DNA from 2 places in the Pseudomonas sp. PB3P13 genome. Region 1 is predicted to be linked to the other one. Evidence: predicted binding sites of a transcription regulator. Region 1 holds the regulator's gene; the other holds the start of a gene.
The links. Region 1 encodes sigma-54, which starts transcription at its own class of promoters, with help from an activator protein. Its sites were predicted from a motif close to ANTGGCATNNANNTTGCTNT; they were not measured.
Positions count from the first base shown of each region.

Region 2: a site for sigma-54 is predicted at 8,137-8,156, ahead of glnA (glutamate--ammonia ligase). Genes of this name have one in related genera too.

Region 1 is NZ_CM142702.1:1,058,946-1,070,966, forward strand. Features, by position in the region: gene ptsN (PTS IIA-like nitrogen regulatory protein PtsN) at 1-134, opposite strand, end outside; gene hpf (ribosome hibernation-promoting factor, HPF/YfiA family) at 147-455, opposite strand; gene ACYZT1_RS04660 (RNA polymerase factor sigma-54) at 530-2,023, opposite strand; gene lptB (LPS export ABC transporter ATP-binding protein) at 2,207-2,932, opposite strand; gene lptA (lipopolysaccharide transport periplasmic protein LptA) at 2,932-3,480, opposite strand; gene lptC (LPS export ABC transporter periplasmic protein LptC) at 3,467-4,039, opposite strand; gene ACYZT1_RS04680 (KdsC family phosphatase) at 4,047-4,571, opposite strand; gene ACYZT1_RS04685 (KpsF/GutQ family sugar-phosphate isomerase) at 4,571-5,545, opposite strand; gene ACYZT1_RS04690 (ATP-binding cassette domain-containing protein) at 5,824-6,633, shown strand; gene mlaE (lipid asymmetry maintenance ABC transporter permease subunit MlaE) at 6,633-7,430, shown strand; gene mlaD (outer membrane lipid asymmetry maintenance protein MlaD) at 7,430-7,897, shown strand; gene ACYZT1_RS04705 (MlaC/ttg2D family ABC transporter substrate-binding protein) at 7,909-8,550, shown strand; gene ACYZT1_RS04710 (STAS domain-containing protein) at 8,547-8,852, shown strand; gene ACYZT1_RS04715 (BolA family protein) at 8,967-9,218, shown strand; gene murA (UDP-N-acetylglucosamine 1-carboxyvinyltransferase) at 9,241-10,506, shown strand; gene hisG (ATP phosphoribosyltransferase) at 10,752-11,387, shown strand; gene hisD (histidinol dehydrogenase) at 11,512-12,021, shown strand, end outside.
Region 2 is NZ_CM142702.1:467,800-479,820, forward strand. Features, by position in the region: gene ACYZT1_RS02205 (rhodanese-like domain-containing protein) at 1-117, shown strand, start outside; gene grxC (glutaredoxin 3) at 119-373, shown strand; gene secB (protein-export chaperone SecB) at 415-900, shown strand; gene ACYZT1_RS02220 (tRNA (cytidine(34)-2'-O)-methyltransferase) at 1,023-1,478, opposite strand; gene ACYZT1_RS02225 (hypothetical protein) at 1,477-1,917, shown strand; gene ntrC (nitrogen regulation protein NR(I)) at 2,465-3,901, opposite strand; gene glnL (nitrogen regulation protein NR(II)) at 3,898-4,983, opposite strand; gene ACYZT1_RS02240 (DUF4124 domain-containing protein) at 5,214-5,834, opposite strand; gene ACYZT1_RS02245 (DUF4124 domain-containing protein) at 5,831-6,346, opposite strand; gene glnA (glutamate--ammonia ligase) at 6,637-8,043, opposite strand; gene thiI (tRNA uracil 4-sulfurtransferase ThiI) at 8,371-9,825, shown strand; gene typA (translational GTPase TypA) at 9,965-11,785, shown strand; gene ACYZT1_RS02265 (YkgJ family cysteine cluster protein) at 12,002-12,021, opposite strand, start outside.

The DNA of each region.
Region 1 (12,021 bases):
ACATCTTGCATTTCCAGATCCGGGACTTCTTTATGGATAAGGTTGGCAATTTGCTCGAGGGCTTTCTTTTTGCTGCCGCCCGGCACGTTCACGAGGGAACGGCCGGGGGTCAGGATGCTTTCAAGTCGGATCATGGGTAGGGAGTGTTAACGACCGGTTGCGCCCTGGAGGAGGCTCTGGGTCTTTTCCTTATGCTTTTTGAGTTGTTTATCGAGCTTGTCGGTCAAGGCGTCGATCGCCGCGTACATATCGGTATGTTCCGCGTTGGCGACCACTTCATTGCCGGGAATATGCAGCGTGGCTTCGATTTTCTGCTTGAGCTTTTCGACCGTCATCGTGACCTGCACGTTGGTGATCTTGTCGAAATGCCTCTCTAATCGTTCGAGTTTTTCGCCGATGTAGGTGCGAAGAGGTTCGGTCACTTCCAGTTGGTGTCCACTGATGTTGACTTGCATACAGCTTCTCCTTCGTTGCCAGTGCATAAAGCGGCAGGCTGGGTTGCCTGCCACTGGAACGCTGTAACGTGACTCTACATCAACCGCTTGCGTTCGCTCGAAGGCGCGATCCCGAGGGATTCACGGTACTTGGCGACGGTGCGGCGAGCCACCTGAATGCCTTGTGCCTCCAGTAAACCAGCGATCTTGCTGTCACTCAACGGCTTTTTCTGATTTTCCGCTGCAACCAGTTTTTTGATGATCGCGCGGATCGCCGTGGACGAGCATTCGCCGCCTTCAGAGGTGCTGACGTGACTGGAGAAAAAGTATTTCAGTTCATAGATACCGCGAGGGGTATGCATGAACTTCTGCGTGGTAACCCGGGAAATCGTCGATTCGTGCATGCCCACCGCTTCGGCGATGTCATGTAGCACCAACGGCTTCATGGCTTCGTCGCCGTACTCCAGAAAACCGCGCTGATGCTCGACGATCTGGGTAGCGACTTTCATCAGCGTTTCGTTGCGGCTTTGCAGGCTCTTGATGAACCAGCGAGCCTCCTGCAGCTGATTGCGCATGAAAGTGTTATCGGCGCTGGTGTCAGCGCGACGCACGAAACCGGCGTATTGGGCGTTGACTCGCAGCCGTGGCACCGACTCCTGATTAAGCTCCACCAGCCAGCGCTCGTTGTCCTTGCGCACGATCACGTCAGGCACGACGTATTCGGCTTCGCTGGATTCGATTTGCGAGCCTGGGCGCGGGTTGAGGCTCTGCACCAGTTCGATGACCTGGCGCAGTTCGTCTTCCTTGAGCTTCATGCGGCGCATCAGCTGGCTGTAATCGCGGCTGCCGAGCATGTCGATGTAATCGCAGACCAGGCGCTTGGCTTCGCTCAACCAAGGCGTCTTGGGCGGCAGCTGGCGCAGTTGCAGCAACAGGCATTCGCTCAGGTTGCGAGCGCCGATGCCGGCCGGTTCGAATTGCTGGATGCGGTGCAGGACGGCTTCAATTTCATCGAGTTCGACGTCCAGTTCGGGATCGAAGGCTTCGAGGATTTCATCGAGTGTTTCGTCGAGGTAGCCCTGATTATTGATGCAGTCGATCAAAGTCACGGCGATCAGGCGATCGGTGTCGGACATCGGCGCCAGGTTCAGCTGCCACAGCAAATGGCTCTGCAAGCTCTCGCCGGCTGAGGTGCGGGTGGTGAAGTCCCACTCGTCGTCGTCACTGCTCGGCAGGCTGCTGGCGCTGGTCTGGTAGACGTCTTCCCACGCGGTGTCGACCGGCAACTCATTAGGAATGCGCTCGTTCCAGTCACCTTCCTCCAGGTTGTCCACCGTCGGGGCCGTTTCCTGATAGGAGGGTTCCGAAACATCGGCGTTTGGAGGTTGTTCGGCCTTGTCGGCCAACGGGTCAGCGTTATCGAAGTCGTCGCCTTCTTCCTGGCGTTCGAGCATCGGATTGGACTCCAGGGCCTCCTGGATTTCCTGCTGCAGGTCCAGGGTCGACAATTGGAGCAGGCGGATGGCCTGTTGCAGCTGCGGTGTCATCGTCAGCTGCTGGCCCATTCTCAAGACTAGCGATGGTTTCATGGCAGGGGCTTAACACCTTATTCGCCGGCGCACATGCGCCATCCACTACAGGGCGCCGAAGCGCCAAACTTAAGCAAATTATATGCCTGAAACTGAAGTGTTTGCCTAGAGCGCGGTAACAATAAAACACACTGAGGTGTTCATCGCGTCAGGCGCTCGGCCGACTAGCCAGACACTCAGCGCTTACAGACGGAACTCGTGGCCCAGATAAACTTCCTTGACCAGATCGTTGGCCAGGATGGTGGCGGAGTCACCTTCGGCGATCAGTTGACCGTCGTTGACGATGTAGGCCGTTTCGCAGATATCCAGGGTTTCACGAACGTTGTGGTCGGTGATCAGCACGCCAATGCCTTTGGCTTTGAGGTGGTGAATGATCTGCTTGATGTCGCCGACCGAAATCGGGTCCACGCCGGCGAAGGGTTCGTCGAGGAGGATGAATTTCGGGTTGGTGGCCAGGGCGCGGGCAATTTCCACGCGGCGGCGTTCACCACCGGACAGGCTCATGCCGAGGTTGTCGCGAATGTGGCTGATGTGGAATTCCTGCAGCAGGCTTTCCAGTTCCTTGCGGCGTGCGGTCTTGTCGAGTTCCTTGCGGGTCTCGAGGATCGCCATGATGTTGTCTGCAACCGACAGTTTGCGGAAGATTGACGCTTCCTGCGGAAGATAGCCGATACCAGCCTTCGCACGACCGTGCATGGGCTGGTGGCTGACGTCCAGGTCGTCGATCAGTACTCGGCCTTGATCGGCCTGTACCAGGCCCACGATCATGTAGAAGCAGGTGGTTTTGCCGGCGCCGTTGGGGCCAAGCAAGCCGACGATCTGACCGCTGTCGATGGACAGGCTGACGTCACGCACGACCTGGCGGCTCTTGTAGCTCTTGGCCAGATGCTGGGCTTTCAGAGTTGCCATTACTGGGCCTTCTGCTCGTCGGTTTTCTTCTTCGGCTGGATCACCATGTCGATGCGCGGACGCGACTCGGTGACCTTGCTGCCCGTAGCGCGACCGGCGCTGGCAAGCTTCTTGTTGGTGTCATAGACGATCTTTTCGCCCTGGGTGATGTTGCCATCCTTGTCGATGACCTTGGCGCGATCGATCAGCACGACGCGGTCTTGCGAGGCGTGATACTGGATAGTCACCCCGTAGCCCTGAACCGGCTTGGTGTCGCCGGCCGTTTGCAGTTGCTCGAAGTAGGCGAGGTTGCCCACCGAAGTCACCACGTCAATATCGCCGGCCTGGGTGCGGGTCATGGTCACAGTGTTTCCGGTGACCTTCATCGAGCCCTGAGTGATGATCACGTCACCCTTATAAGTGGCAATACCGTTCTTGTCGTCCAGTTGGGCATCGTCCGCCTGGATGCGGATAGGCTGCTGTTGATCGTCCGGCAGAGCCCAGGCGCTCACGCTTCCCAGTGCTGCGCTCAGACCGAGCAAAATAGGGAGAGTTTTAACGAGCCTCATACTGTCCTCTTACGTTCGATAGCAGGTGTATCCTGCTTTCTTTCAAATACGCTTTCATTCCGTTACCAGTCGAGACACCACCAGCGCCGTCGATTCTAACGGGTTGAGCGGTCTCCGCATATTGCCGCTGCGGGAACACGGTCATGCGGGTGGAGGTAATCAGGGTCTTGCGGTCTTTCTCATCGAAGCGGGTGATCCGCACCGAATCGATCAGCTCGACCTGAGTGCCGTCCGGGTTGACCTCGCCACGCTCGCTCTGCACATGCCACGGAAACTGGGTGCCGCGATACAGGTACAGGTCCGGATTGGTCAACAGCGTTACTTCGGTCGCTTTCAGGTGTTCGACCTTGTCGGAGGTCATTTCGTATTGCAGCTTGCCATCCGGCAGGTACTGAACGCTGTGGGCGTTGATCGCGTAATAGTCGATCTCGGTTTCGTCGACTTTGGCCACTGGCTTGTCGAGGAAGCGTTCCGGGCTGATGTTCCAGTAGCCCACCGCGGCAAAAATGGCCGCGATGCATCCGAACATCAGGGTGTTGCGAAATTTCTTGCTCAGCATAGTTGGCTCACAGGTACGCGGCGTTGGCCGCATCGAGGCGGCCCTGGGCGCGCAGGATCAATTCGCAGAATTCGCGAGCGGCACCTTCGCCACCACGGGCCTGGGTGATGCCGTGGGCATGTTCGCGGACAAAGCTGGCCGCGCTGGCCACCGCCATGCCGAGGCCGACGCGGCGGATCACCGGCAGGTCCGGCAGGTCGTCCCCGAGATACGCGACCTGTTCATAGCTCAGGTTGAGCTGGGCGAGAAGCTCGTCGAGCACCACCAGTTTGTCTTCCCGACCCTGATACAGGTGGGGAATGCCGAGATTCTTCGCGCGCCGCTCAACCACCGGGGTCTTGCGCCCACTGATGATAGCGGTCTGTACGCCGGCTGCCATCAACATCTTGATGCCTTGACCGTCGAGTGTGTTGAAAGTCTTGAATTCGCTACCGTCTTCGAGGAAGTACAGGCGACCGTCGGTCAGTACGCCATCGACGTCGAAAACAGCCAGTTTGATCTGTTTGCCGCGTTGCAGCAGGTCCGCGCTCATTACATTACTCCCGCACGCAACAGGTCGTGCATGTTCAAGGCGCCGACCGGGCGGTCGTCGCCGTCAACCACGACCAGCGCATTGATTTTATGGTCTTCCATGATTTTCAAAGCCTCGGCGGCGAGCATTTCGGCGCGGGCGGTCTTGCCGTGGGCGGTCATGACCTGATCGATGGTGGCGCTATGGATGTCAATGCTGCGATCCAGGGTGCGGCGCAAATCGCCGTCCGTGAAAATCCCGGCGAGCGTGCCGTCGGCTTCCAGGATCACTGTCATGCCCAGGCCTTTGCGGGTCATTTCCATCAGCGCGTCCTTGAGCAGGGTGCCGCGCTGGACTTGCGGCAGTTCCTGTCCGGCGTGCATGACGTTTTCCACTTTCAGCAGCAGGCGACGGCCAAGCGCGCCGCCTGGGTGCGAGAAGGCGAAGTCTTCAGCAGTGAAACCGCGGGCTTCCAGCAGCGCCACCGCGAGGGCGTCGCCCATCACCAGCGCAGCAGTCGTCGAAGACGTAGGCGCCAGGTTCAGCGGGCAGGCCTCGTGCTCCACGTGGACATTCAGGTTGACTTCGGCCGCTTTGGACAGCGGTGAATCAGGGTTGCCGGTCATGCTGATCAGCTGGATGCCAAGGCGCTTGATCAGCGGCAGCAGGGTGACGATTTCATTGGTGGAGCCGGAGTTCGACAGGGCCAGGATGATGTCATCGCCAGTGATCATGCCCATGTCGCCGTGGCTGGCTTCAGCCGGGTGCACGAAAAAAGCCGTGGTGCCGGTGCTGGCCAGGGTCGCGGCGATCTTGTTGCCCACATGCCCCGATTTGCCCATGCCGACCACGACCACGCGCCCTTTGCTCGCCAGGATCATTTCGCACGCGCGTACGAACTCTGCGTCGATATGGGGTAACAAGCCTTGTACGGCTTCCATTTCGAGGCGGATGGTGCGTTGGGCTGACTGAATCAGGTCGCTGGATTGGCTCATGTCTGAAATCGTATAGCCTGATGAAAAGGCGGCGATTATAGCGGCATTAAGCAAAACCCTCACGCAAGTTCGTCAGCCTTTGTCATTCCTTGTTGCGCTTAATACTTCCGTGTGAAGCTTTAAGGCTGTTAAGTGACCGAAGATGGCCCGCGTAGGCCTTGGGCGCTTGGCCTTTGCGGTGATATAGTTCGCCGCCAGTTCGGCCCGCCCGGTTAGCCATGTGCTTTCGCCAGAAAGTCAGGCGTCCGAGTGAGGGGGCTGCATCGAAAGGAGTTTAGATGAGTGCCGATAACGCCTACGCGGTCGAGCTGAAGGGACTGACCTTCAAGCGCGGTGCGCGCAGCATTTTCAATAACGTCGATATCCGTATACCGCGCGGAAAGGTCACCGGCATCATGGGACCTTCCGGGTGTGGCAAGACCACATTGCTGCGTTTGATGGGCGCCCAGTTGCGGCCGACCAAGGGCGAAGTCTGGGTCAACGGTCAGAATCTGCCAAAACTGTCGCGCAGCGATCTGTTCGATGCGCGCAAGCACATGGGCGTGTTGTTTCAGAGCGGCGCCCTGTTCACCGACCTCGATGTGTTCGAGAACGTTGCCTTTCCGCTGCGTGTGCATACCGAACTGCCGGAAGAAATGATCCGCGACATCGTCCTGCTCAAGTTGCAGGCGGTTGGCTTGCGCGGAGCGATCGACCTGATGCCCGACGAACTGTCCGGCGGCATGAAGCGACGCGTTGCGCTGGCGCGGGCGATTGCACTCGATCCGCAGATCCTCATGTATGACGAACCCTTCGTCGGTCAGGACCCCATCGCCATGGGCGTATTGGTGCGGCTGATCCGTCTGCTCAACGATGCGTTGGGTATCACCAGTATTGTGGTGTCCCACGATCTGGCCGAAACAGCGAGCATCGCCGACTACATCTATGTCGTGGGCGAAGGTCAGGTGTTGGGGCAGGGCACGCCCGAGGAATTGATGAATTCGCAGGAGCCACGAATTCGCCAGTTCATGACGGGTGAGCCTGATGGTCCGGTCGCATACCACTTTCCAGCGACGGATTACCGCGCAGATCTTCTGGGGAAGCGCTGATGCGCAAGATTTCACTGATTGAACGCGTACGTCGCTTCGGCCACGGTGGCATCGACGTACTGGCGGTGTTTGGCCGTTCGGCAATCTTTCTGTTCCACGCCTTGTTCGGTCGTGGCGGCATTGGTGGCGGTTTTGGACTGCTGATCAAGCAACTGCATTCGGTGGGCGTGATGTCCCTGGTGATCATTGTGGTCTCCGGGGTGTTCATCGGCATGGTGCTGGCGCTGCAAGGCTTCAACATTCTGTCCGGCTACGGTTCGGAACAGGCGGTCGGGCAAATGGTTGCCCTGACCCTGCTGCGTGAATTGGGCCCGGTGGTCACCGCGTTGCTGTTTGCCGGTCGCGCAGGTTCGGCCCTGACGGCTGAAATCGGCAACATGAAGTCCACCGAGCAGTTGTCCAGCCTGGAAATGATTGGTGTCGACCCGCTCAAGTACATCATTGCCCCGCGCCTGTGGGCCGGCTTCATTTCCCTGCCCGTGCTGGCGATGATTTTCAGCGTGGTCGGGATCTGGGGTGGTTCCTGGGTGGCCGTTGACTGGCTGGGAGTCTATGAGGGTTCTTACTGGTCCAACATGCAGAACAGCGTCACGTTCGCCGACGATGTGCTTAACGGCATCATCAAAAGTATCGTTTTCGCCTTCGTCGTGACGTGGATCGCCGTATTCCAAGGCTATGACTGTGAGCCCACTTCCGAGGGGATCAGTCGTGCCACTACCAAGACCGTGGTGTATGCCTCTTTGGCTGTGCTCGGCCTGGACTTTATTCTGACCGCCTTGATGTTTGGAGATTTCTGATGCAAAACCGCACCCTGGAAATCGGTGTCGGCCTTTTCTTGCTGGCTGGCATCCTGGCTTTGCTGTTGCTGGCGTTGCGCGTAAGTGGCCTGTCACCGAGCGCGAGCACCGATACTTATAAACTTTATGCGTATTTCGACAATATCGCCGGTTTGACGGTCAGAGCCAAGGTGACCATGGCCGGTGTAACCATCGGCAAGGTCACGGCGATCGATCTGGATCGCGACAGTTTCACCGGTCGAGTGACCATGCAGCTGGAAAAACGCGTAGATAACCTGCCGAATGATTCCACTGCATCTATTCTCACCGCTGGCCTGTTGGGCGAGAAATACATCGGCATCAGCGTGGGTGGTGAAGAAGCCTTGCTCAAGGAAGGTGCAACCATCCATGACACCCAGTCGTCACTGGTGCTCGAGGACCTGATCGGTAAATTCCTGCTCAATACCGTTAGCAAAGACGCCAAATGAGGAGCTTTTGAATGATCTCTACCTTGCGACGTGGCCTGTTGGTATTAATCGCGGCAATGCCGTTGATGGCCAACGCTGTGGCGGCGCCTTCGGCACACGACCTGGTTCAGGACACCACCAACCGGTTGTTGTCCGATTTGTCGGCCAATAAAGAAAAGTACAAGCAGGACCCGCATGACTTCTATACCGCGCTGAACACCATCGTCGGTCCGGTGGTGGATGCCGAGGGCATCTCCAAAAGCATCATGACGGTGAAATATTCGCGCAAGGCTACCCCGGCGCAAATGAAGACCTTCGAAGAAAACTTCAAGCGTGGCCTGTTTCAGTTCTACGGCAACGCGTTGCTGGAATACAACAACCAGGGCATCGTCGTTGATCCCGCCAAAGACGAATCGGGCAACCGCACCAGCGTTGGCATGACCGTCAAAGGCACCAACGGCGCGGTGTATCCGGTGTCGTACACGCTTGAAAAGGTCAATGGCGAGTGGAAGCTGCGTAACGTCATCATCAATGGCATCAACATTGGCAAGCTGTTCCGCGATCAGTTTGCTGACGCGATGCAGCGCAATGGCAACGATCTGGACAAGACCATCAATGGTTGGGCCGGGGAAGTCGCCAAAGCCAAGGAAGCCACCGAGAAGCAAGCGCAATGAGTGTGTCGGCCATTCGCATGAGCGACTCCGGCGAGCTGATGCTCAGCGGCATGCTCGACTACCGCACCGGCCCCGGTCTGCGCAAGCAGGGTCAGGCGCTGATCCAGGCGAGCAAGGCTGCGGCACTGGTGGTCGATTGCTCGGCGGTGCTGAAATCCAGCAGTGTCGGTCTGTCGTTGCTGTTGTGTTTCATGCGCGATGCAGAGGCGGCCGGCAAGGCGCTGACGATCCGTGCGATGCCCGAAGACATGCGTGAAATCGCTCAGGTCAGCGAATTGACCGAGCTGTTGGTGCATCCCTAATGGCATCTGGTAAAAAAGCCCCCCGTCAGAGTCCTGCTTCGCGGGGTTCGCAGGCGCGGGGCTTTTTTGTATGATGTCCGACCCGCGCGCACAGGGCGCCGATTGAGGTTGAGCATGCAGGCCAACGAAGTAAAGAGCTTCCTTGAAGAAAAGCTGTCAGACAGCTTTTCACAAGTGCAGGTGGAAGTTGAAGGCGAAGGCTGCAATTTCCAGCTGAACGTGATTAGCGATGAACTGGCGGCGTTGAGCCCGGTGAAGCGTCAGCAGCAGGTCTATGCCCATTTGAACCCATGGATCACCGATGGCAGCATCCATGCGGTCACTATGAAATTTTTCAGCAGCGCGGCCTGGGCCGAGCGCACCTGAGCCCAAGGGCGTCGAGATTCTTATGGATAAATTGATTATTACCGGTGGTGCTCGTCTTGATGGCGAGATCCGCATTTCCGGGGCAAAGAACTCTGCCCTGCCGATTCTGGCGGCCACCTTGCTATGCGATGGCCCGGTGACGGTTGCCAACCTGCCGCACCTGCACGACATCACCACCATGATCGAGCTGTTCGGTCGCATGGGCATCGAGCCGGTGATCGACGAGAAGCTCAGCGTCGAAATCGATCCGCGCACCATCAAGACCCTGATCGCTCCGTATGAACTGGTTAAAACCATGCGCGCGTCGATCCTCGTGCTTGGCCCCATGGTTGCTCGTTTCGGTGAAGCCGAAGTTGCACTGCCTGGCGGTTGCGCCATCGGTTCGCGTCCGGTCGACCTGCACATCCGTGGTCTTGAAGCCATGGGCGCGGTCATCGACGTCGAAGGCGGCTACATCAAGGCCAAGGCGCCTGAAGGCGGTTTGCGCGGTGCGCATTTCTTCTTCGACACCGTCAGCGTGACCGGTACCGAAAACATCATGATGGCGGCCGCTCTGGCCAAGGGTCGCAGCGTTCTGGCCAACGCCGCGCGCGAGCCTGAAGTCATCGACCTGGCGAATTTCCTGAATGCCATGGGCGCGAAGATCAGCGGCGCCGGCACCGACACCATCACCATCGATGGCGTCGAGCGTCTGCACCCGACCACGTACAAAGTAATGCCTGACCGTATCGAAACCGGGACTTACCTGGTTGCCGCTGCCGTGACCGGTGGTCGTGTGAAGGTCAAGGACACCGATCCGACGATCCTCGAAGCCGTTCTGGAAAAACTCCGTGAAGCCGGCGCCGAAATCACCTCGGGCGAAGACTGGATCGAGTTGAACATGCACGGCAAGCGGCCCAAAGCCGTCAACGTGCGCACAGCTCCGTACCCGGCGTTCCCGACCGACATGCAGGCACAATTCATCTCGCTCAACGCCATTGCCGAAGGCACCGGTGCCGTGATCGAGACGATCTTCGAAAACCGCTTCATGCACGTTTATGAACTGCACCGCATGGGCGCCAAAATCCAGGTCGAAGGCAACACTGCAATCGTCACCGGTACCGAGAAGCTCAAAGGCGCGCCAGTCATGGCGACCGACCTGCGTGCCTCGGCCAGCCTGGTGATCTCGGCGTTGATCGCCGAAGGCGACACCCTGATCGATCGTATCTACCACATCGACCGTGGTTACGAGTGCATCGAAGAGAAGCTGCAGATGCTTGGCGCGAAGATACGCCGCGTACCGGGCTAGTCCCAGGGTCTGCGAACACCCTCATTGTGGCGAGCGGGCTTGCCCGCGTCGGGTTGCGTAGCGACCCCAACAAAGGACTGCAGCGCAGTCCGGCGCGGGCAAGCCCGCTCGCCACAGGAGGTATTTGCTGCTTTGAAGCAAGCCCCTGCTGAATTTGTTGCAAATCGAGGCTGTAATGGCCTGGATCTGTGTCCGGCGCCATTTGCGACCGGGCATCAGTAGCCTGATAAGGACTGACGTTTCCCATGTTGACCATCGCACTGTCCAAGGGCCGCATCCTTGACGACACCTTGCCGCTTCTGGCTGAAGCGGGCATCGTGCCGACCGAGAATCCGGACAAGAGCCGCAAGCTGATCATCCCCACCACCCAGCCTGACGTGCGTCTGCTGATCGTGCGCGCTACCGATGTGCCGACCTACGTCGAGCATGGTGCCGCGGACCTGGGCGTCGCCGGTAAAGATGTGTTGATGGAATACGGTGGCCAGGGCTTGTACGAGCCATTGGACCTGCGAATTGCTCTGTGCAAGCTGATGACAGCTGGCCGTGTCGGCGATGTCGAGCCCAAGGGTCGTCTGCGTGTTGCGACCAAGTTCGTCAATGTTGCCAAGCGTTACTACGCCGAGCAGGGCCGTCAGGTCGATATCATCAAACTGTACGGCTCGATGGAGCTGGCGCCGCTGATCGGTCTGGCGGACAAGATCATCGACGTGGTCGACACCGGCAACACTCTGCGCGCCAATGGCCTGGAGCCTCAGGATTTCATTGCCGACATCAGCTCACGGCTGGTCGTCAACAAAGCTTCGATGAAAATGCAGCACGCCCGTATCCAGGCGTTGATCGACACCCTGCGCAAGGCAGTGGAGTCTCGACACCGCGGCTGATTCACCTGCGCGACCTTGAGCCGCGCCCGTCTATCCGCCTCATAGCCAGAATTCTCAGGTGCCCAAGCGGATCGATGGTAGCTTCGGGTACCTGAGTTTTTGCCAATCCTATGAGGCTCTCGCTATGACCGCACCGACTGCAATTCGCCGACTCAACGCTGCTGACCCGGATTTTGCCCATCATCTGGATCATCTGTTGAGCTGGGAAAGCGTGTCTGATGACTCGGTCAATCAGCGAGTGCTGGACATCATCAAAGCCGTGCGTGAACGCGGCGATGCGGCGCTGGTGGACTACACCCGTCAATTCGACGGCCTGGACGTTGCTTCCATGGCGGACCTGATCCTGCCGCGCGAGCGTCTGGAGCTGGCGCTGACGCGAATCACCGTGCCGCAGCGCGAAGCTCTGGAAAAAGCCGCCGCCCGAGTGCGCAGCTATCACGAAAAACAGAAGCAGGATTCCTGGAGCTACACCGAAGCCGACGGCACGGTGCTGGGCCAGAAGGTCACGCCGCTTGATCGTGCCGGTCTGTATGTGCCGGGCGGCAAAGCGTCGTACCCGTCTTCAGTGCTGATGAACGCAATTCCGGCCAAGGTCGCCGGGGTGACCGAAGTGGTCATGGTCGTACCGACGCCG
Region 2 (12,021 bases), 590 kb from region 1:
ATGGGCCAGACCGCTGGCACGCATGCCCGCGAACTGATGAAGTCCGGCTTCACCGCCGCCAAGCTTTCCGGCGGTATTTCCAGCTGGAAAGGCGACAACCTGCCCTTGGTGAAGTGATATGAGCAACGTCGTCGTCTACTCCAGCGATTACTGCCCTTACTGCTCGCGAGCCAAGTACCTGCTCGAGAACAAAGGCGTGGCTTTCGAAGAGATAAAGGTCGATGGCAAGCCGCAGGTGCGCGCTGCGATGGCCCAGAGAGCGGGGCGCACATCCGTGCCGCAAATCTGGATCGGCGAGCGCCACGTCGGCGGCTGTGATGATTTGTTTGCCCTGGAGCGCGCCGGCAAGCTCGACGCGCTGCTCAAGGCCTGAACGCCTTCCCTATAAGACCCCGAGATCAGAAAGGATCCGAGATGACTGACCAACAGAACACTGCAGCCAGCGAAGAAGAAACCGCACCGCAATTTTCCTTGCAGCGCATCTACGTGCGTGACTTGTCCTTCGAAGCCCCGAAAAGCCCGGCGATCTTCCGCCAGCAATGGGAGCCAAGCGTCGGTCTGGATCTGAACACCCGTCAAAAGGCATTGGAAGGTGACTTCCACGAAGTCGTGCTGACCTTGTCGGTTACCGTGAAGAACGGTGAAGAAGTGGCTTTCATTGCTGAAGTGCAACAAGCCGGCATCTTCCTGATCAAGAACCTCGACGACGCATCGATGAGCCACACGCTTGGCGCGTTCTGCCCGAACATCCTGTTCCCGTATGCCCGCGAAACCCTGGACAGCCTGGTCACCCGCGGCTCGTTCCCGGCCCTGATGCTGGCTCCGGTGAACTTCGACGCGCTGTACGCGCAAGAACTGCAGCGCATGCAGGCGGCTGGCGAGACTCCGACCGTTCAATAAGCTGCGCAGCGACACCCGTGTGGGAGTGAGCCTGCTCGCGATTAAGGAGTGTCAGACGACATTTAAGTCAGCTGACACACCGCTATCGCGAGCAGGCTCACTCCCACATTTGTTATGCGGTGTTACTTGAATCCGAGCTGACGCCAACCTTCGTATACCGCAACCGCCACGGTGTTCGACAGGTTCAGGCTGCGGCAGCCTTCACGCATCGGCAGGCGCAAACGTTGCTCGCCGGGCAAGGCATCCAGCACTTCGGCCGGCAGCCCCCGGCTTTCCGGGCCGAACAGAAACGCGTCACCCTCGGCGAAACTGGCATCGTGGAACAGCCTCGAGCCTTTGGTGGTGAAGGCGAACAGCCGAGGATGGCCGAGGCTTTCGAGGCAGCTGGCAAGGTCCGCATGACGTTGCAGGGTGGCATACTCGTGGTAATCGAGACCGGCCCGACGCAGACGCTTGTCGTCCATCTCGAAACCCAGCGGCTCGATCAAATGCAGGTGGCAGCCACTGTTGGCGCACAACCTGATAACGTTGCCGGTATTCGGCGGAATTTCTGGTTGGAAAAGGATGACGTGAAACATGCACGGCTCCGAAGATAAAGATGAGCGGCATTCTACGCCGCCTGTGGGTGATCGATCGAAACTATTGCCACGGGTCATGGGTTCGCTGGTGATTGTCGGCGTGATGACCGGGCTGATGATCGGTCGCCTGACCACACCCGACCCCAGCCAATTGCAGCAGGTCGAGGTGACCAGTGACGGCTTGGTGGTGTGGTTCAACAACGAGCCCAAATCCCACGGCGAATTTGTCGACGGCAGCCTGGCGTTGCTGTTCGAGGCTGAAGGCAAGGCGCAGAAAGGCCAGCTGAAGCTCAACGACAAGAGCGCGAACTGGCGAGTGCGTTTGAGTGATGGAGGGCTGTTGCTGTCGGTCGTGGCCGCCCGGCCGCTGCAGGGCGAATGGTCCGGCAGTGAGGTCGATGACCGTTGGCGGCTGGAGATCCATCTCCGAGAGAAATAAAGAGGGAATCCCCGGCCTGCCTGTACCAAGGTTCCCGAAACGGGAGGGCTCGCGTATTTCGTCGTGAGCCGGTGTAAAGAAGGAACCCCTGACCTGCCTGTATCAAGGGCCCCAAAACGGCAGGACTCGGTGCCATGTGTGGTGCGAGTCCGATGTAAAGAGGGGAATCCCCGGCCTGCCTGTACCAAGGTCCCCGAAACCGGGTAGTGAACCAAATCACTGAATGGACCATTGCAGGGGGCGTGCCAGCTTTTAACAATTCGAAACAGGAACCGCTGCAAAACGGCGAAAACCCCGTATTGCGGGGCTTTCGTGTTTTTTCGATCGGGTTTGATTGTGCATAGGGGCGGGGTGTCGAATCAGTGGTTGTGCGCGATTGCGGTTCACGATGCATTCAGTCGGTGCGCCGTGCCCCAAAAGCATCGCGAGCAAGCTCGCTCCCACAGGGTTCAGGGGCGTTCACGTATGCGCGAAAACACTGAAATCGACTGTAGGAGCGAGCTTGCTCGCGATGGGCTGTAACAGTCAGCGAAGATCTACACGCCGCTTAACCCTCTTCCCCCTCATCCTCATCCCCACCATCGACCTTCATTCCCAGTTCCTTGATCTTGCGCGTCAGGGTATTACGTCCCCAGCCCAACAAAACCGCCGCATCACGACGCCGCCCGGCCGTATGTTTCAATGCTGTCTCGATCATGATCCGCTCGAACGTCGGCACCGCGCTATCGAGCAGACTCGACTGGCCACGCGCCAGTGCCTGATCGGCCCACTGACGCAACGCTTGCTCCCAGTTGGTCACAGGTGCCGAATCTTGCGGCAGGTTCAGCAGCTCCGGCGGCAGGTCGCCGATGTGCACCTCTCGACCCGATGCCATCACCGTGATCCAGCGGCAGGTGTTTTCCAGCTGACGCACGTTGCCGCCCCACGGCAGGTTCTTGAGGTATTCCTCGGTCTCGCTTTTCAGCAGTTTCGGCTCGACCGCCATCTCTTGCGCCGCGCGGCTGAGGAAATGCCTGGCCAGGGTCGGAATATCTTCGCGACGATCCGATAATCGTGGGATATGAATGCGGATAACGTTGAGACGATGAAACAAGTCCTCACGGAATTTGCCGGCCTGCACCAGGGTTTCCAGGTTCTGGTGAGTGGCGGCGATGATCCGTACATCGACTTTAACCGGCATGTGACCGCCAACGCGGTAGAACTCGCCATCGGCCAAAACGCGCAGCAATCGAGTCTGCGTATCCGCTGGCATGTCGCCGATTTCATCGAGAAACAGCGTGCCGCCGTCAGCCTGTTCAAAACGACCGCGACGCAGGTTGGCCGCGCCGGTGAACGCGCCTTTTTCGTGGCCGAACAGCTCGGATTCCATCAAATCTTTCGGAATCGCCGCCATGTTCAAAGCAATGAACGGCGATGCTGCTCGCGGGCTGTGACGGTGCAAAGCGTGGGCCACCAGCTCTTTACCGGTACCGGATTCGCCGTTGATCAGCACGGTGATGTTGGAGTGGCTCAAGCGGCCGATGGCGCGAAACACTTCCTGCATCGCAGGCGCTTCGCCGATGATTTCCGGTGTACGGGTCAGCGCGACAGGTACTTCCAGGCCTTGCTGCTCTTGTGCGTGCTGGTTGGCGCGCTTGACCAGCGACACCGCCTCGTCGACATCGAACGGTTTTGGCAGGTATTCAAAGGCGCCGCCCTGATAGGACGCAACCGCGCTGTCCAGGTCCGAGTGCGCCGTCATGATGATCACAGGCAGCCGAGGGTGTTGCTCGCGAATCCGCGCCAGCAGGTCCAGACCGCTGGCGCCGGGCATGCGGATGTCGGAAATGATCACGTCCGGTTGCTGGCGCGCCAGTCGGCTCATCACGCCATCGGCGCTGTCGAAGCTCTGCGTGGTCATGCCTTCCTGCTGCAAGGCTTTTTCCAGGACCCAACGGATTGATCGGTCGTCATCGACGATCCACACGGTTTCACTACGGCTCATGTCGATGTGGCTCCTTGTTCCAGTGGCAGAAAGATCGAGAACGTGGTCTGGCCTGCGTGGCTGTCGCACTCGATCAGGCCATGGTGCTGGCTGATGATGTTCTGGGTAATGGCCAGGCCCAGCCCGGTACCGTCCGGACGACCGCTTACCATAGGGAAGAAAATGGTTTCCTGCAGCTCGGCAGGGATGCCGGGACCGTTATCGATGATCTCGATCTTGGTGACCAGGCGATGGCGCACGTGGCCGATGGTGAACTGGCGCATGGCGCGGGTGCGCAGAGTGATGCGGCCCAGGCGTAATTCGTTCTGGCTGCTAATGGCCTGCATCGCGTTGCGCACGATGTTCAAGACGGCCTGAATCATTTGTTCGCGGTCGATCGTTACGTCAGGGATGCTCGGGTCGTAGTCGCGGGCCAGAGTGATGCAGCCTTGGCTTTCCGCCTCAACCAGGTGCGAGACCCTTTCCAGCACCTCATGAATGTTGCACATGGCCAGCGACGGCAGTTTGTTCGAGCCGAGCATGCGATCGACCAGATTACGCAGGCGATCGGCTTCTTCAATAATGACGTTGGTGTAGTCGCGCAGGCTCTCTTCCGGTAGTTCGCGGGCCAGCAGTTGTGCGGCGCCGCGAATTCCGCCTAGCGGGTTCTTGATCTCGTGAGCGAGCCCGCGAACCAGCATCTTGCTGGTTTCCTGCTTCGACAACTGCGCCTCTTCCTTGGTGATCCGCAACAAACGATCGCGCGGGTGCACTTCCAGTAACAACTTGGTGGCGGCATTGGCCAGGATCGGCGTTACCGCGTAATCGACCGTCAGTGTCTGACCGGTCAGGGCAGTGAGCATCGCTTCGCGTTTTGTAAAAGGGTGCGCGTGCTCAACGGCCTGACGCAGGGAGTTGAGTGCCTCGGGAGATTCGGTAAACAGTTCGCTGATGAATTGCCCATGACTTCGCTGGCCGCTGATGGCCAAAAGCATTTCCGCCGCCGGGTTCATGTATTCCAGATGCAGCTCGGCATCCAGCAGGATGGTGGCGGTGGTCAGGTTGTCTAGCAACAGTCGGTGCAGTGCGTCGCTTATGGTCATCAGGACCTCTTTTGGAGCAGGGCATGCGCAGGAATAACGCGCCGATGCAGGGAAAATGCAAAAAACAAACCAAGGCTCCGAAAAGAAGCGGTGAAACCCTGAAACGGGTGTTTAACGCTCGTTTGCGTGGCGTTCTGCCAGCTCTCGCGGCTATTTCCGAACCAAAATGGGTGGCGATGAGGTTCCGTCAAACCGTATCGCACCAATATAGTGCGGGAGCTGCATCGAGGTTAGAAGAAACGCAAAAAGGGATTTTTTTCTTCTTCAGGTTTGTCTTTCAGCGGGCATTCTGGCCGTTGGCCGTAATCCGCGAGGGCGCAGGGTTTGACCTGACGTTTCTGCGCGAGGGAAATGCGCAACATGTGGAAGGGTTGATTGGCGGTGCGCTCCACGGTGCGTCCCTGCTCGTCAACAATCTCGACGGACAGGTTGTGCGTGCCACGATCAATATCGGTGAGCGCGAAAACCGGACTGGCGCCGGGCTCGCCGGTGGGTTGGCCGTCCAGTAGCAATCGATAACGATGGCCGCGTTGCAGGCCGGGTTCGCTGGTGGCGCTGACGATGAGTTCGCCGGCAGTACTGCGGACCGTGGCGTCGGGCTCGGGAATCAGCAGCCGGAGCATGTTGTAGTGAAAGGACGGTTTGGCCGTGGGCTTCTGCTCGGCAACCGCTGGCGCGGCGCTGGTCGGGTTGGCTGACATGCGATTGCTCGGCGCCAACGGCACGCGTTTGGCGTTGCCCGACCCCGGCTGATCGGTGAAAACCCGATTGCCCTGGGCGTCGATGTAAGTGAATACCTGCGCCGATGCCGGTAGCGCAATCAGGCAAGCGATCAGCAGCCACAACCTCATGGCGTATGCACTCGTTGAAGGGTGAAGGTCACGGATGGACTCTGTTGGACAACCGCTTCGCCGCTGATGACCTGGACCGCGAGACTGTGTGTGCCGCGATCGATGTTGACCAGTTGCAGAATCGGCACGTTGCTCGGCTGGCCGTAGGGTTGATCGTCCAGCACCAGTCTGAACAGGTGTGGACCTTGCAGGCGCGGCTTTATCAGTACATTCACGGTAAACGTGCCGTTGTTGGCGCGCAGCGCTTCAGTGGTGGGCAGGTTGGTCAGCTCGAGTATCTCGTAGGCACTCCGCGGTTGCTCGCGGCTGTTGGCTTCGGTGGCAGGCACAGGGGCAGTCGGCTGTTGTGACTCAACACTGTTGAGTGGCGGCAATTCGACCGCTTCGGCCCTCACGCCGTCGGGCGGCTGATTGCTGTAGGCGGTGTTGCCGTCGGCGTCGGTGTATTTGTAAATCTGAGCTGCGGCGGGCAGGGCGATCAGCAGCAGGACAAATAGAAAACCACGACCCATAACATTAACCCGATCTCAAAGCGTTGGCTTGCAGCATAGGCCACGGTCGGCAGTTGGCCCAAGCTGTAAACATCCGGGCATGAATTTTTGCTATTCGTCAGACGGCGCAGTTTCCTGTGGGAGCGAGCCTGCTCGCGATTCGGTCGTACATTTTACATGGGTGCTGACTGACACAGCGCTATCGCGAGCAAGCTCGCAGGGGGGTATCGCCGGGCTGTAAAACGCAGCCACAAAAAAGACCTCCCGAAGGAGGCCTCTCTCTTCACGCCGCTCGCGCAGGCGCTACCGGATCAGCAGCTGTAGTACAGCTCATATTCCAGTGGGTGTACGAAGGTGCGGACCTTGATTTCTTCTTCGCTTTTCAGAGCGATGTAAGCGTCGATGAAATCGTCGGAGAACACGCCGCCTTTGGTCAGGAACGCACGACCCTTGTCCAGTTCTTCCAGGGCTTCTTTCAGGCTGCCGCACACTTGTGGGATCTCTTTCGCCTCTTCAGGCGGCAGGTCGTACAGGTTTTTGTCGGCAGCGTCGCCAGGGTGGATCTTGTTCTGGATGCCGTCCAGGCCAGCCATCAGCAGCGCTGCGAAAGCCAGGTACGGGTTGGCAGCCGGATCCGGGAAACGTGCCTCGATACGACGGCCTTTAGGGCTGTTGACGTATGGAATACGGATCGAGGCGGAACGGTTGCGCGCCGAGTAGGCCAGCATTACCGGAGCTTCGAAGCCTGGCACCAGACGCTTGTAGGAGTTGGTAGCCGGGTTGGTGAAGCCGTTCAGGGCCTTGCCGTGCTTGATGATGCCGCCGATGAAGTACAGAGCGGTTTCCGACAGGCCGGCATAGCCTTCGCCAGCGAAGGTGTTCTTGCCATCTTTGGAGATGGACATGTGCACGTGCATACCCGAACCGTTGTCGCCGTACAGCGGCTTGGGCATGAAGGTAGCGGTGCGGCCGTAAGCGTCGGCAACGTTGTGCACAACATATTTCAGCGTCTGAACTTCGTCAGCTTTCTTCACCAGGGTGTTGAACTTGACACCGATTTCGTTCTGACCGGCAGTTGCCACCTCGTGGTGGTGAACTTCAACGACCTGACCCATTTCTTCCAGCGCGTTGCACATCGAGGTGCGGATTTCATGGTCGTGGTCGAACGGCGGAACCGGGAAGTAGCCGCCTTTCACGCCTGGACGGTGGCCACGGTTGCCGCCTTCCACGTCCTGGTCGGACATCCACGAGCCTTGCTCGGAGAAGATTTTGAACATGGAGCCGGAGATGTCGGACTTGAACTTCACTTCGTCGAAGATGAAAAACTCTGGCTCAGGACCGCAGAATACGGTGTCACCGATACCGGTGGTTTTCAGGTATTCCTCGGCGCGGTGGGCGATGGCACGCGGATCGCGATCGTAACCTTGCATGGTCGAAGGTTCGATGATGTCGCAGACCAGGATCAGGGTCGGCTCTTCAGTGAAAGGATCGAGAACGGCAGAATCGTCATCCGGCAGCAGGATCATGTCGGAGGCTTCGATGCCTTTCCAGCCAGCGATGGAGGAACCGTCGAACATCTTGCCAACTTCGAAGAAGTCGTCTTCCAGCGCATCGCGAGCCGGCATGGTCACGTGGTGCTGAGTGCCTTTGGTGTCCGTGAAGCGCAGATCAATCCACTTGACGTCATGATCTTTGATGAGTTGAACCGACTTCGACATAGTGTCCTCCGGGTGAATTAGGGCGGGTAGTGGATGCCCTTAATAGTGGTGATGCCGGCGCGAATACTCTGCCAAGGCAACCTGCCTCACAAGGGAGCAAATTGCATGCCAGTGCCCCAGCATGGGTTTTTTGCCCCAATATCACGCTTATTAAGGCCATTAATGCGTCGAGGCTAAATTAATCGCCCTGTTATGTCGCGCTTTAATCTGCAAACGACCCGTTTTGGTGCACGGAAAACCTTCTGCACATTAACTGGTTAAACCTTGAGCAATTTCCGCTATAATCCGCGCCCCCCTTTTTCGGCTGGCCCAGCGCGCGCTGTTTTCATGAAACTAATCGTAAAAGTCTTCCCCGAGATCACCATCAAAAGCCGCCCGGTACGGATGCGTTTCATCCGCCAGTTGGCCAAAAATATCCGCACCGTGCTCCGTGACCTGGACCCGGCGGTGGTGGTGAACGGTGTGTGGGACAATCTCGAGCTGGAAACCCGTGTCACCGAGGCCAAAGCGCTGAAAGAGATGACCGAGCGGCTGAGCTGCATGCCCGGTATCGCGCATTTCCTGCAGGTTGACGAATACCCGTTGGGTGACTTCGACGACATCGTCGCCAAGTGCAAACTGCACTTCGGTGATGCATTGGCCGGCAAGATTTTTTCGGTGCGCTGCAAGCGTGCCGGCAAGCATGAATTCACTTCGATGGACGTCGAGAAATACGTCGGCAGCCAACTGCGTCGTCAGTGTGGCGCTGCCGGAATTTCGCTGAAAGCGCCGGAAATCGAAGTTCGCATCGAAATTCGCGACAAACGGTTGTTCGTTATCCACAACCAGCACAACAGCATCGGTGGTTACCCGCTGGGTGCCCTGGAACAGACGCTTGTGCTGATGTCCGGCGGGTTCGATTCCACTGTCGCGGCTTACCAGATCATGCGTCGCGGCCTGATGAGTCATTTTTGTTTCTTCAATCTGGGCGGGCGGGCCCATGAACTGGGCGTCATGGAAGTCGCGCACTTCATCTGGAAGAAGTACGGCAGCTCCCAACGCGTGTTATTTGTCAGTGTGCCGTTTGAGGAAGTCCTGGGAGAAATTCTGGGGAAAGTCGATAACAGTCATATGGGTGTAGTTTTGAAGCGTATGATGTTGCGCGCTGCTTCCCGTATTGCCGATCGGCTGGAGATCGAAGCGCTGGTCACCGGTGAAGCGATTTCCCAGGTGTCGAGCCAGACATTGCCAAACCTGTCCGTGATCGACTGCGTGACCGACAAGCTGGTCTTGCGTCCGCTGATCGCCAGTCACAAGCAGGACATCATCGACCTGGCCAACGAAATCGGGACTGCCGATTTCGCCAAGCACATGCCGGAATACTGTGGGGTCATCTCGGTGAACCCCAAGACCCACGCCAAGCGTCCTCGCGTGGAGCATGAAGAGAAAGAATTCGACATGGCAGTCCTTGAGCGGGCGCTCGAGAACGCCAAACTGGTGCCGATCGATCGCGTGATCGACGAATTGGGCCAGGACTTGCAGATCGAAGAAGTCAGCGAAGCACTCGCGGGCCAGATCATCATCGACATCCGCCATCAGGATGCCGCTGAAGACGAGCCGCTGGAGCTCGCTGGCGTTGAGGTACAAGCGATGCCGTTTTATGCATTGAACGCTCGTTTCAAGGAACTGGACCCTACTCGCCAGTACCTGCTGTATTGCGACAAAGGCGTGATGAGTCGCCTGCATGCCCACCATTTGCTCAGTGAGGGGCATGCCAATGTGCGCGTTTATCGACCGAGCTAAGAGCCCGGGGCTGTTTGCCTGTGGCCTGCGTCACCGGCCCCCCGACTCTGCCGTCAAGCTGTAACGGCAAGGCCTGACTCTACTGTTAATCGCTGCCAAGACTTGTCAGCACACCGAATCCTCTGATCGAGATACACAAGTGATCGAAAATCTACGCAACATCGCCATCATTGCTCACGTTGACCACGGTAAAACCACCCTGGTAGACAAACTCTTGCGTCAATCCGGCACCCTGGAGCGCAACGAGCTCAACGACGAGCGCGTGATGGACTCCAACGACCAGGAGAAAGAGCGCGGTATTACCATTCTGGCGAAAAACACCGCCATCAACTGGAACGGCTACCACATCAACATCGTGGACACCCCGGGCCACGCCGACTTCGGCGGCGAAGTTGAACGCGTGATGTCGATGGTTGACTCCGTTCTGCTGCTGGTTGACGCTCAAGACGGCCCTATGCCGCAAACCCGTTTCGTGACCAAGAAGGCTTTCGAAGCCGGCCTGCGTCCAATCGTGGTGATCAACAAGGTTGACCGTCCAGGCGCGCGTCCGGACTGGGTTCTGGACCAGATCTTCGACCTGTTCGACAACCTCGGTGCCACCGAAGAACAGCTGGACTTCAAAGTCGTCTACGCCTCGGCCCTGAACGGCATTGCCGGTCTGGAACACACCGACATGGCTGAAGACATGACCCCGCTGTACCAGTCGATCGTCGACAACGTACCTGCGCCGCAAGTTGACCGTGACGGTCCGTTCCAGATGCAAATCTCGGCTCTGGACTACAACAGCTTCCTGGGTGTTATCGGCGTTGGCCGTATCGCTCGTGGCCGCATCAAGCCGAACACTCCGGTTATCGCCATCGACGCCGACGGCAAGAAGCGTAACGGTCGTATCCTGAAGCTGATGGGGCACCACGGTCTGCACCGTATCGACGTTGACGAAGCAGCTGCCGGCGACATCGTCTGCATCAGCGGTTTCGATCAGCTGTTCATCTCGGACACTCTGTGCGACCCGTTGAACGTTGAAGCGATGAAGCCGCTGACCGTTGACGAGCCGACCGTTTCCATGACCTTCCAGGTAAACGACTCGCCTTTCTGCGGTAAAGAAGGCAAGTTCGTGACGTCCCGTAACATCAAGGAACGTCTGGACAAGGAACTGCTCTACAACGTGGCTCTGCGCGTTGAAGAAGGCGACACCGCCGACAAGTTCAAAGTCTCCGGCCGTGGTGAGCTGCACCTCTCGGTACTGATCGAAACCATGCGTCGCGAAGGCTTCGAAATGGGTGTGGGTCGTCCGGAAGTGATCATCCGTATGGTTGACGGCGTCAAGCACGAACCGTACGAAAACGTGACCATCGACCTGCCGGAAGAATCGCAAGGTTCGATCATGGAACAGATCGGTATCCGAAAGGGCGACCTGACCAACATGGTTCCGGATGGCAAGGGCCGTGTGCGCCTTGAGTACAACATCCCGGCGCGTGGCCTGATCGGTTTCCGTAACGAGTTCCTGACCCTGACCTCCGGTGCAGGCATCCTGACCTCGATCTTCGACCGTTACGACGTGATGAAATCCGGCGACATGTCCGGTCGTCAGAACGGCGTGCTGGTTTCGGTTGCCACCGGTAAGGCTCTGACTTACTCGCTGGAAACCCTGCAGGCTCGCGGCAAACTGTTCCTGGGTCACGGTGAAGACGTGTACGAAGGTCAAATCGTCGGCATCAACAGCCGCGACAACGACCTGGGCGTCAACCCAACCAAAGGCAAGAAGCTCGACAACATGCGTGCTTCGGGTAAAGACGAAACCATCGCACTGGTTCCGCCTATCCGCTTCACCCTGGAGCAGGCTCTGGAATTCGTTCAAGAAGACGAATTGTGCGAAGTCACTCCCAAGTCCATCCGTCTTCGCAAGAAGATCCTGGGCGAAAGCGAGCGTACCCGCGCTGCCAAGAAAAGCGGCAACTGAGTTTCGACTTAGTTAGCGCTTGAAAAAACGCCCCCGATCGCGAGATCGGGGGCGTTTTTGTTTGTCTGGGGTTTGTGTGTTCAATGGGCTGGCCCCATCGCGAGCAGGCTCACTCCTACAGTGAAGTGTGGTGTTCACAAAACCTGTGGACACCGCCGAACTCTGTGGGAGTGAGCCTGCTCGCGATGAGGCCCGGTCAGACGGCGAAATGTTGGATCAAAACTTCTCGAGGGTAC